One region of the Pseudoduganella sp. GW821-FHT11H04 genome, then DNA from elsewhere that is predicted to be linked to it. Evidence: predicted binding sites of a transcription regulator. Region 1 holds the regulator's gene; each other region holds the start of a gene.
The links. Region 1 encodes HrcA, which represses chaperone genes, less so after heat shock. Its sites were predicted from a motif close to TTAGCACTCNNNNNNNNNGAGTGCTAA; they were not measured.
Positions count from the first base shown of each region.

Region 2: a site for HrcA is predicted at 2,856-2,882, ahead of groES (co-chaperone GroES). Genes of this name have one in related genera too.
Region 3: a site for HrcA is predicted at 1,888-1,914, ahead of rpoH (RNA polymerase sigma factor RpoH). Genes of this name have one in related genera too.

Region 1 covers NZ_JBXARE010000006.1:255,095-259,154, reverse strand. Annotated here, with positions in the region: gene AC1RTP_RS15995 (hypothetical protein) at 46-615, opposite strand; gene AC1RTP_RS15990 (hypothetical protein) at 629-1,252, opposite strand; gene AC1RTP_RS15985 (HAD family hydrolase) at 1,377-2,072, shown strand; gene hrcA (heat-inducible transcriptional repressor HrcA) at 2,077-3,093, shown strand; gene fur (ferric iron uptake transcriptional regulator) at 3,144-3,572, opposite strand; gene AC1RTP_RS15970 (outer membrane protein assembly factor BamE) at 3,678-4,060, shown strand, end outside.
Region 2 covers NZ_JBXARE010000004.1:508,463-512,522, forward strand. Annotated here, with positions in the region: gene AC1RTP_RS12540 (DUF6882 domain-containing protein) at 1-746, opposite strand, end outside; gene groL (chaperonin GroEL) at 835-2,481, opposite strand; gene groES (co-chaperone GroES) at 2,531-2,821, opposite strand; gene AC1RTP_RS12555 (sensor histidine kinase) at 2,973-4,060, opposite strand, start outside.
Region 3 covers NZ_JBXARE010000014.1:34,038-38,097, forward strand. Annotated here, with positions in the region: gene AC1RTP_RS23475 (PEP-CTERM sorting domain-containing protein) at 129-695, opposite strand; gene rpoH (RNA polymerase sigma factor RpoH) at 896-1,786, opposite strand; gene ftsX (permease-like cell division protein FtsX) at 2,011-2,925, opposite strand; gene AC1RTP_RS23490 (cell division ATP-binding protein FtsE) at 2,922-3,581, opposite strand; gene ftsY (signal recognition particle-docking protein FtsY) at 3,591-4,060, opposite strand, start outside.

The DNA of each region.
Region 1 (4,060 bases):
TGTTCCAATTTATTTTTGGAATTCCAGTCATTCCACTTGCTTATATCACGGGGCGCAGCTGATCGCGGCGTTCGAGCGATTGGCGTCGCCCATGACACCCGAAGCGTTGGTGATGGTGCAGGTCTGGCCGGTCGGCTGGGTCAGGACGGACAGGCCGTAGGCGGTGCCGACAGGGATGGTGCCGCCCATGGTGAAGGTGGTGGCGCCCTTGAGTACAGTCAGGCTGCCATTCGCGCCGTTGACGATCACCAGGCCGTCGGTGGTCAGGTTGGTCACGCTGCCGCCCAGTGTGTAGGAGTTTTGCGCGCAGTTGATCACAACGTTGATGCTGGTGGTGTGGCCAGCCGAACCGGTCGGGTTGGCTACGGCGCAGGTCATGTGGTCAGGCTGGGTCTTGATGGTGACGTTGTACTCGGTGCCGTAGCTGATGGTGTTGGGGAAACTGAAGGTGGCGGCGCCGGAGGCCACCGTCAGGTCGTTGCCGCCATCCAGTTGCAGTACCAGCCCTTGGTTGCTCAGGCCGGTAATCTGGCCGCCCACGACGAAACTGGCTTTGCCGCCGCAGGCGGCCAGGGTGGCGGCCAGCAGGGCCGCGCCAATGAGTTGTGCTTTCATCTGCTTTCCTAAATTAGTTGACGCAGTTCACGACAATGTCGAGAACCCGACCCTGTGGATCTGGTAAGTTGAACTGCGGCATTTTGCCGGTGCCATTGGTCACCGTGCAGTTCTGCGTGATGGTGACGCCGTTTTCGACGCGGGTCGGGTTCGCCAGCACGGTCACGCCGTAAATGCTGCCATTGCCGATCTTGGTCGCGAATTCCCAAGTGCTGGCGCCTTGCGGCACCGCCAGGGTCAGCGAGCCGTTGGTCAGCACCAGGCCGTTACCATTCAGGCCGTTGATCTTGCCACCCAGGACGTAGGGCACGGCGGCGCAGCTGGCCGTGGTTTGCAAATAGGTGTAGTAGTTGATCTTGGAGCTATTGTTGGCCAGGGTGCAGGTGACGCCGTCCGGCAGGGTCTTGATCGTGACGTTGTAGGTGTCGTCGGGCGCCATCAGGGTGGCGAAGTAAACATTGCCGGTGCCGGATACGGTTAAGTCGTCGCCGCCATTGTTTTGCAGCACCAGGCCGCTGCGGTCCAGGCCGAACACCTGGACGCCCAGGGCGATACTGCCGTTGCCTTTGCCACCACACGCTGCCAAGCCGGCGGCGCACAGCAGCGCGGCAGCGGCATTCAGGTACTTACTCTTCATTGCACATTCTCCACGTCGGATTGACCAAATCGGCGCCTATTTTAGTGCATTTGCCACTTCTTTAGCCGATTTGCCCAGCTTTTCCCTTGTAACAGCTTGCAACCGGGCGGAGTACAATGCGGCCATGAAGCCCAAAGCCATCCTGTTTGACCTCGACGATACCCTGTGGCCGATCGCGCCCGTCATCGCCGAGGCGGAATTGACGCTGCACGCCTGGCTCGCGGCGCATGCGCCCAAAGTGGCCTCGGAGTGGTCGATCGATGCGCTGCGCGCCCACCGTGCCGAACTGGCGGCAGCCCAGCCCGAGCTGCTGGTCGACCTTGGGTCGCTGCGGCGTGCCAGCTTGCAGGCGGCGTTTGCGGCGGCGGGCGAGGATGCTGCCCATGTGGAGGGCGCGATGGCGCACTTTTTCGCGGCGCGCAATGCGGTCACGCCGTATGACGATGTGCTGCCGGGCTTGCTCAAGCTGCGCCAGCATGTGCAGCTGGGCACCATTTCCAATGGCAATGCCGACCTTGAAGTCATCGGGCTTGCCCACCATTTCGAGGTATCGCTGGCGGCGGCCCATTTCGGTGCGCTCAAGCCGGATGCCGGGATTTTCCGGGCGGCGTGCGATGCGCTGGGCGTGGCGCCGCAGGATGCGGTCTATGTCGGCGACGACTTGGCGCTCGACGTGGCCGGGGCGCAGGCGGCCGGCATGCGGGCGGTGTGGATGAACCGCCATGGCAAGGCGCTGCCCGCAGGGGCGCCGGTACCGGACGCGGTATGCGCTACGCTTGATGAATTGCTTGCGTGGCTGGAACAACAGTTGGCAGAATAGGCTTATGCAACTCGATCTTCGTGCCCAAACCCTGCTCAAAGCCCTGGTGGAGCGGTATATCGCCGACGGCCAGCCGGTCGGCTCGCGCGCCCTGTCCAAGATTTCCGGACTGGAGCTGTCGCCCGCCACCATCCGCAATATCATGGCCGACCTGGAGGAGCAGGGCTATGTGGCCAGCCCGCATACCTCGGCCGGCCGGGTGCCGACGCCGCGCGGTTACCGTATCTTCGTTGACACCTTGCTCACGGTGCAGCATATCGATGAGAGCGCGGTGCAGGCGCGCTTGCAGGCCGCTTCGCCGCAGCCGCAAAAGCTGATCGCCAATGCGGCGCAGATGCTGTCTTCGCTGACACAGTTCGCGGGGGTGGTGCTGGCGCCGCGCCATGAATCGGTGTTCCAGCAGATTGAGTTTTTGCGCCTGGGCGAGAAACGGGTGCTGCTGGTGATCGTGGCGCCTTCGGGCGATGTGCAAAACCGCATCCTGCTGACCGATGTCGATTACACGCCGGCCCAGCTGCAGCAGTCGGCCAATTTCATCAACCAGCATTATTCCGGGCTGTCCTTTGAGGATGTGCGTGGGCGCTTGCAGCATGAGCTGCGCCAGCTGCGCGACGATATGGGGCGCTTGATGCAGGCGGCGGTGGAAGCGGGCTCGCAGGCGATGGCGGAATCGGCTGACGATATGGTGATCGCGGGCGAGCGCAACCTGCTGTCGGTGACGGATTTGTCGTCGAATATGAGCTCGCTGCGGGCGATGTTTGATTTGTTCGAGCAGAAGACGGGGTTGATGCAGCTGCTGGATGTGTCGTCCAAGGCGTCGGGGGTGCAGATTTTTATCGGCGGCGAGTCGCAGCTTGTGCCGATGGAAGAAATGAGCGTGGTGACCGCGCCTTATGAAGCGAATGGCAAGATCGTGGGGACGCTGGGGGTGATCGGACCGACCCGCATGGCGTATGAGCGGGTGATTCCGATTGTGGATATTACTTCGCGCTTGCTGTCGAATGCTTTAAGCAACCATTAAACCCGGTAAACCTGGGTCAGACCCTTGGGTCTGACCCAGAATTTCCGGGTTTAATGCTTATGCGGGCACTGCGCCTTGGTGCAGGTGCCGTAAATCGCCAGCGCATGCTCGGCGATCTTGAAGCCGCGCTCGGCGGCAATGCTTTGTTGCCGCTTTTCAATTTCTTCGTCAACGAATTCTTCCACGCGGCCGCAATCGAGGCAGACCAGGTGGTCGTGGTGGGAACCTTCGTTGAGCTCGAAAATCGCCTTGCCGCTTTCGAAGTGGTTGCGATTGAGCAGGCCGGCTTGTTCGAACTGGGTCAGCACGCGGTACACCGTGGCGAGGCCGACGTCCATATTCTCCGCCAGCAGCAGCTTGTACACGTCTTCCGCCGTCAAATGGCGCACGGGGCTGCTCTGGAAAATGTCGAGGATCTTCAGGCGCGGCAAGGTAGCCTTCAGGCCGGACGCCTTCAGGTCGGTAGGGCTGTTACTCATGTTTGCTAACGTCAGTTGCGGGAAGTGCTTTATGATATAGCGTTTTAGGCACTTCTGCTCACGGAATTGAGGTATGCATATATGCGTTTGACCCCGCTGTCTTTCTTGCAACGAAGCACCCCGCTGCTGGCTGCAGCCCTCCTGGCCGCCTGCGCCAGCGCGCCGGCGCCGGTGGCTCCGGTGGAGGCTGCGCAGGGCGCGCAGACCACGCAGATCACCCAGGTCCAGAAATTCCTGTGGTTCTTCTCGCCTTATCGTCCTGACATTCAGCAAGGCAATTTCGTCTCCAAGGAGATGCTGGCCCAGCTCAAAGCCGGCATGACGAAGGACCAGGTCAAGTTCCTGCTCGGTACGCCATTGATGGCGGACGCCTTCCATGGCCAGCGCTGGGATTACCCGTTCCGCCTGGCTAAGGGCAGCGGCGAGCTGACCACCAGCACGGTCGTGGTCTACTTCGACAAGGACAACAAAGTGGAGCGCTTTGAAGG
Region 2 (4,060 bases), on a different contig from region 1:
CGATGCTTGACGGACAAGATGAGCATGAAGATATAGCCGTTGTCTGAAGGTACGCGGTAGGCGCCTAAGGCGCCGAGCGTTTGCGCGGCGATGGCGGACATGTGCCAGCCATCTTGCTGATCGGCGGCCCATCTGGGAACGGTGAGGTGAGGGAAGTCGCGCTCTTCGCCGAAGTCGCGCACAGCTTCGATGCGTGAGCGGACGGGTTCGAGCAGGCTGAAATTCGCCCAGGACCACATCCAGGTATTACTGCTTGTCGAGAGCGTGCCGACGAATTCGATGTCGGCTACGAGGTCGGGAAGTTGGTCGCTGCCGGAGAAAACCAGCTCCGCAGAGTCCTGATAATAATTCCAGTGTGGATAGTCGTTGATCTTCAGGCGCTCGGACATGGCGTCTTGCATTGCTTGCAGCGCGCTGCATTGGACGTGCAGGTAATTATTCCATTCGGCCAGAGCCTCGTCGTCGAGGCGTTTGATGCTATGCGCGATGCCGTCTTCGTAGCAGCCGCCGCAAATCATCCGGATCTCAACCTCGTTCTCATTGTTCTCATTCCACTCGCCTTCTCGTTCGAGAAGCTCATTGCAGGCGGAACACCATGCATCGGGCCATGGTTCGTCTTCTTCCGGGTAGCCGCAGTGCCAGCGCTGGATCGGGTTTTCGATCAGGTGCTTGCAGACGCAGGCAAGCCCGCTTTCGCCGTGGGTGGGGCAAGAGGAGGTTTCGGTTGTCATGAAGGCATGGTACATAAAAAAATCCCACCCGCACAAAGCGCGGCCGAGGCCGCGTTCTGGCAGGTGGGATTTTTTGTGAGTCGGCGCTTAGCCGGCCGGCTGATTACATCATGCCGTCCATGCCACCCATGCCGCCCATGCCACCCATACCGCCCATGCCGCCGGCAGCTTTGTCTTCTACGACTTCAGCAACCATGCAGTCGGTGGTCAGCATCAGGCCGGCGATCGACGCTGCGTTTTGCAGGGCCGAGCGGGTTACTTTAGCTGGATCCAGAACGCCCATTTCAACCATGTCGCCGTAGGTGCCGTTGGCAGCGTTGTAGCCGTAGTTGCCGGAACCAGCCAGCACTGCGTTCACAACGACCGATGCTTCTTCGCCGGCGTTGGTGACGATCATGCGCAGCGGCTCTTCCATTGCGCGCAGGACGATCTTGATACCTGCGTCCTGGTCGGCGTTGTCGCCTTTCACGTTCAGGGAAGCGCGAGCGCGCAGCAGGGCTACGCCGCCGCCTGGCACAATGCCTTCTTCCACAGCTGCGCGAGTTGCGTGCAGTGCGTCTTCAACACGTGCTTTCTTTTCTTTCATTTCGACTTCGGTGGCTGCGCCAACCTTGATCACGGCAACGCCGCCGGCCAGCTTGGCCACGCGCTCTTGCAGTTTTTCGCGGTCGTAGTCGGAGGTCGCGCCGTCGATCTGGGTGCGGATCTGCGCCACGCGGCCTTCGATTGCGGAAGCTTCGCCTGCGCCGTCGATGACGATGGTGTTTTCCTTGCCCACTTCGATACGCTTGGCTTGGCCCAGTTCTGCCAGGGTGGCTTTTTCCAGGGTCAGGCCGACTTCTTCAGCCACTACCTGGCCGCCGGTCAGGATGGCGATGTCTTCCAGCATTGCCTTGCGACGGTCGCCGAAGCCAGGGGCTTTCACTGCGCAGGTCTTCAGGATGCCGCGGATGTTGTTGACCACCAGGGTCGCCAGTGCTTCGCCTTCGATGTCTTCTGCGATGATCAGCAGCGGACGGCCGGCTTTAGCAACTTGCTCCAGTACTGGCAGCAGGTCGCGGATGTTGGCGATCTTCTTGTCGCACAGCAGAACGAATGGGTTCTCCAGTACGGCAACTTGCTTCTCTTGGTTGTTGATGAAGTATGGGGACAGGTAGCCGCGGTCGAACTGCATACCTTCCACGATATCCAGCTCGTCGTGCAGGGACTTGCCGTCTTCAACGGTGATGACGCCTTCCTTGCCCACTTTTTCCATCGCTTCAGCGATACGGTCGCCGATCGAGGTTTCCGAGTTGGCGGAGATCGCGCCAACCTGGGCGATTTCCTTGGAGGTGGTGGTTGGCTTGGACATGGTCTTCAGCTGTTCGACGGTGGCAGCAACTGCCTTGTCGATGCCGCGCTTCAGGTCCATTGGGTTCATGCCGGCGGCAACGTATTTCATGCCTTCGCGGACGATTGCCTGGGCCAGCACGGTTGCGGTGGTGGTACCGTCACCGGCGTTGTCGGAGGTCTTGGAAGCGACTTCCTTAACCATCTGCGCGCCCATGTTCATCAGCTTGTCTTTCAGTTCGATCTCTTTAGCGACCGAAACGCCGTCCTTGGTGACGGTTGGGGCGCCGAAGGAGCGCTCCAGCACCACATTGCGGCCTTTAGGGCCCAGGGTGACTTTAACTGCGTTGGCGAGGATGTTCACGCCTTCGACCATCTTGGCACGTGCGGAATCGCCGAAAATGACTTCTTTAGCTGCCATGTTTGATTTCTCCTGAATTCTGTATTTGTCTAAATGACTGGGGCTGTGATTACTTCTGAACCACGGCCATGATGTCTTCTTCGCGCATTACCAGCAGTTCCTGGCCGTCTACTTTGACGGCTTGGCCGGCGTATTTGCCGAACAGAACGCGGTCGCCCACTTTTACTTCCAGAGCACGCACGGTGCCGTTGTCAGCAACTTTGCCGTTGCCAACTGCCAGCACTTCACCCTGGTCTGGTTTTTCAGCAGCTGCATCAGGGATGATCAGGCCGGACGCGGTCTTGGTTTCCTGGTCCAGGCGTTTGACGATGACGCGGTCATGCAAAGGGCGAAGGTTCATACAAAACTCCTTTTACTCGGTTTATTGACAGTTGTTAGCACTCTCGGCTAACGAGTGCCAACAATTATAGGGACGACACTTTCCCTTTTCAAGCGAATTTCTTTGCGCTCGATCAATCGTTAATTCGATATTAAGAATGTTTGATTGATAACTAGGCGCGCGAAGGCAGGGCTGGCAGGGTCAGGCTGAAGCTGACTTCCGCCGTGCTGCAGTCTGCCAGCCGCAGTTCTCCGCCATGGGCGCGGGCGATTTCCCGGGCCAGGGCCAGGCCCAGTCCGACGCCGGAAACGCGGCGGTTATAGGCGTGGTCGGCGCGGTAGAAACGGTCAAATAGCCGCTCTCGTTGCTCAAAGGCAATGCCGGCCGAGGCGTTGGACACTTCAATTTGCCAGGTATTGCCGCTCAGGCGCCCCTTGATCGCAATCCAGCCTTCGGACAGGCCATATTTGACCGCATTGCTGGCCAGGTTTTGCAGTACCTGGCGCAGCAGGTCGGCGTCGCCCTCGGTGTCCATGCGCGGCGGCAGGTCGAGGCGCAGCGGACGGTCGGGCGCCATCATGTCCAGGTCGTCGGCCAGTTCGCGCAGCATCGGCGCCAGGTCCAGCGGCTGCGTCGGGATCTGCAACTGGCCGGCATCGGCGCGCGACAGCATCAGCAGCTTGCGCACGACGTTATCCAGGCGCCGCACTTCATCCAGCATATCGGCCAGGGCCTGTTCCAGTTCCGGATCGTCGCCGGCCCGCTCGAAAGCGCGTTCCAGTTCGCCCTGCAGGATCGAGACCGGAGTGCGTAATTCATGCGCGGCGTCGCCGGAGAAACGCGCCGACTGTTGGAAGCTGCGGTCAAGCCGGTCCAGCATGTCGTTGAAGACCGTGACCAGGCGTTCGAATTCCAGCACCTCTTCATCGGCCGCCACTCGCTGGCGCATATCGCTGGCGCGGATGCGCTCCATCACGCCGGTCAGGTGTTCGATCGGCCGCATGGCTTTACCGGCCAGGTACCAGGCCACGCTTGCAACCAGCAGGCAAAGCAGGGCGACGATTGCGCCAAAGCGCTTGATGGTGACGATCAGCTGCGCTTCCGATAGCGTGGTGTTGACACCCAGCTGCACCAGCACATTGCCTCGCCGGACTTCGCCGATGCGCCATTGCCGTCCGCCGCCATAATAAGTACGCAGTTCGCTGTCGCCCGCTTCCGGCACCAGCAAGGAAGTGGGCCAGTTGGGGCTCTGGTACATCA
Region 3 (4,060 bases), on a different contig from region 1:
GAGAACAGCTTAGCAAATCGCAAAGCTCCTTGTTGCACTGTTGAGTCCACTCAACTGTAAGGATTTTCGACATGTAATAAAAAAGGCGCCCCGAAGGGCGCCAGTTTTTATAGTTGGTGTTTAACCGCTTATTCTTTGCGGCGGCGGCGCGCCATCCCCAGGCCCAGCAAGCCGGCGCCCAGCAGTGCAAGAGATGCAGGTTCAGGAATGCTTTGTGGTGGCCCACCCGGATTGGAAGGAGCGGCCGTTCCGGCCATGACCTTGAAATCCACGTTGGTGTTGTTGTCGTGCACGTTCAGTGAATCAAGCTTGAATTCGTAGACCACCCCGCCGGTCAACGTCACGTCATCCCAATAGGCCGCATAGCCGCTGGGTTTGCTCTTGGTTTTCGAGCTGCCATTGACCAGGAAATCGAAGTCGAAATCCTGCACCGCACCGCCATTTGGCGGTGTAATGCCGAAATCGAAGGTGGTGGTGTTGACGGTCTTCACGTACAACACCGTCAGGTCTTTGATATGGATCCAGTCGGCGAAGGTCCATACGGAGTCGCCATCCGGGTTCCAGCCGGCACTGATCGAGGTGTTGATGGTTAGCATCAACGGGTTGGCCGAGGTCTCGCCTGGTTTGGTAGGACCAGCGACGGCCGAGCCAACTGCCAGTGCGCAAATTGCGGTCAGTGCAAGCTTCTTGAACATGGGGAACTCCTCAGTGAGTGTGCTCAGCAGTTACAAAGCAATCGACGTGCCAGTAACTGAAACTCATCCATATCAAGGACTTAGCCGGTGTTGCATATGGGAATGTAAAAATTCCCGACATTAAAAATATTGCCAGTTAGTTAAAAAAAGCACCGATCCTTACGGAATCGGTGCTTTCGTTGGGGCATTGCTTTGAATGCTTACATATAAGCAGCCAGCGCGCCCTTCATTTTCTTCAATGCGGCAGCCTCGATCTGGCGGATGCGCTCAGCGGAGACGCCGAATTCTTCAGCCAGCGTATGCAAGGTGGCGCCGGAGCCATCGTCGTTCGCCAGCCAGCGTGCTTCCACGATGCGGCGCGAACGGGCGTCGAGCTTGGACAAGGCGGTTTCCAGGCCTTCAGACTGCAGGCGCACCACCTGTGCCGCTTCCAGTACCTTGGTCGGCTCCATATTGTCCGAGGACAGGTAGGCGATCGGCGAGAACTTATCGTCTTCGTCGTCGGAAGGCGCTTCCAGAGCAATGTCGCGGCCGCTCAGGCGGGTTTCCATCTCGATCACTTCCTCGCGCTTCACGTCCAGCGCCTTGGCCAGCTCGTCGATCTGTTTCGGCGACATGGCGTCCAGGCCCTGCTTGTGGCTGCGCAGGTTGAAGAACAGCTTGCGCTGGGCCTTGGTAGTGGCCACTTTGACCAGGCGCCAGTTCTTCAGGATGTATTCGTGGATTTCAGCCTTGATCCAGTGCATGGCATAGGACACCAGGCGCACGCCCTGGTCCGGATCGAAACGCTTGACCGCCTTCATCAGGCCGATATTGCCTTCCTGGATCAGGTCGCCGTGCGGCAGGCCGTAGCCAAGGTAGCCACGCGCGATCGACACCACCAGGCGCAGGTGCGAGGTGACCAGCACTTCCGCTGCCTTGAGATCGTTCTTTTCCTTCAGGTTCTTGCCCAGCGCCACTTCTTCTTCGTGGGTCAGCATAGGCAGGCGGTTCACAGCCGAGATATAAGCGTCCAGATTGCCCAGGCTCCCGCTGAAGCCAAGGGTCAGCGCGTTGCTGCCGGCAGGTACCAGTGCGTTTGTTGCGGTCATCTTATTCATCCTCGATTGAAGGGAAATACTTTCAGAGTTACCAGCATGCACGATAGAACTTAAATGACTCTTAACCTCTATCATGCTGTTCTGAACATATATTAGCACTCTCCCTTGGTGAGTGCCAATTGCTGAGATTCTATGGGTTTGATAGTAAATTTACTATCAGGATAGGGCGACGGGAAGGCAGGCTCCGTGCGGGTACGCACGGAGCTGGAGGGGTGTCAGTTCAGGCGGGAAAGATGGCGCTGCACAGAAAGCAGGGCGCCGAACAGGCCAAGGCTGGCCGACAGGGCCAGCAGGCCGATGGTGCCCAAGGGAGCCAGCGGCGCCAGTTGGAATTCCGATGCGTACAGCCTTGCAAAGTCGGCAATGGCGTGGTTCAGCGGCTGCAGCGCGAGCGCGACGCCGCCCAGGGCAACACCGCCGGCGCACAGGCCGAGCAGGGCGCCTGTGTAATAGAAGGGCCGGTGGATGAAGCTGTCGGTGGCGCCGATCAGCTTGGACACCAGGATTTCTTCACGCTGGGTCATTACCTGCAGGCGGATGGTGTTGAATACAACGGCAACGACCACCGTCGCCAGGGTGGCGGCCAGCAGCAGCAGGGCCAGGCGCAGCACGCCCAGCAAGGCGGCCAGGCGTTTCACCCAGGCCGAGTCCACCTGTACCGCTTCGACGCCGGGCAGGACGCGCATCTGCTCCGCAATACCATCGATCTGGGCGCCTTCTGCAGCGTTCTGGAAGGCATTCAGCTTGACGACATAGCTGTCGGGCAGCGGATTTTCGCCGAGGGTGGCAACCACGTCGGACAGGCCGCTCTTGGCATTCAGCTCTTCCAGCGCTTTTTCACGCGGCTTGAAGATGATTTTGGCTTGCGGTGCAATGCCGCGCAGTGAGGAGGCCAGGCCAGCCGCCTGTTCGCGCGGGGTTTCGGCCTTGATGAACACGCTCAGTTCAGGCTCGACCGCCATTTGTTCCGACATTGGCCGCACATTGTCGAGCAAAGTCACGCCCATGAAGGGCAGGGCCAGCGCAATTGCGACCACCAGGATATTGAACAGGAAAGAACCCGGCGCGCGGCGCACATGCACCAGGGCAGAACCGAAGGCGAACAGGTGGTGGCGCAGCCAGGTGCTCATGCAGCCTCCTTCATCAGTGCGCCGCGTTCGAGGTGGATCACGCGTGCGGCAGCGTCCAGGATCTGCTCATCGTGGGATGAGATCAGGCAAGTCACGCCCACCGAGTGGAAGGCGTGCAGGGCGTCGATCACCTTGTTGGCGCTGGCGCGGTCCAGGTTGGCGGTCGGCTCGTCGGCCAGGATGATTTGTGGACGGTTGACAATGGCGCGCGCGATCGAAACGCGCTGCTGCTCGCCGCCGGACAGGGCCAGCGGCTGCGCATCGGCTCGGTCCAGCAAGCCCACCTTGTCGAGTGCGGCGCGGGCGCGCTGCTCGGCGGCGGCACGCGGCGAACCGGTGACCAGCAGGGGCATCATCACATTGGACAGCACGCTGCGGTCGTTCAGCAAGCGCTGTTCCTGGAAAATCAGGCCCAGGTTACGGCGCAGGAAGGGTATGCCGGGGCGCTTCAAGGCGCCGATATCCTGGCCATTTACCAGCACTTTGCCGGACGTTGGCCGCTCCATGGCGGCAATCATCTTCAGTAGGGTCGATTTGCCGGCGCCCGAAGGGCCGGCCAGGTAGACCAGCTCGCCCTTGGCGATGGTGAAGGAGATGTCGCGCAGGGCGACACCGTCGGGGGAGTATTGCTTGCTGACGTGCTGGAATTCGATCATGTAGGCCGATTAAGCGAGCAGTGCTTCAACAAATTCAGCCGCGTTGAACGGCTGCAGGTCTTCAATCTTTTCGCCGATGCCAATGAAGTACACCGGGACCGGGCGTACGCGGGCGATGGCGGCCAGGATGCCGCCTTTCGCAGTGCCGTCTAGCTTGGTAATGATCAGGCCGGACAGTTGCAGTGCATCATCGAAAGCTTTTACCTGGGCCAGTGCATTTTGGCCGGTATTGCCATCGATGACCAGCAGGGTTTCATGCGGGGCGTCTTCCATGCCCTTGCCGATCACGCGCTTGACCTTCTTCAGCTCTTCCATCAGGTGCAACTGGGTTGGCAGACGGCCGGCGGTATCGATCATCACCACATTGGTGCCGCGCGCCTTGCCGGACTGCACCGCGTCGAAGGACACGGCTGCCGGATCGCCTGACTCCTGGGAAATCACGGTCACATTGTTGCGTTGACCCCACACCATCAGCTGTT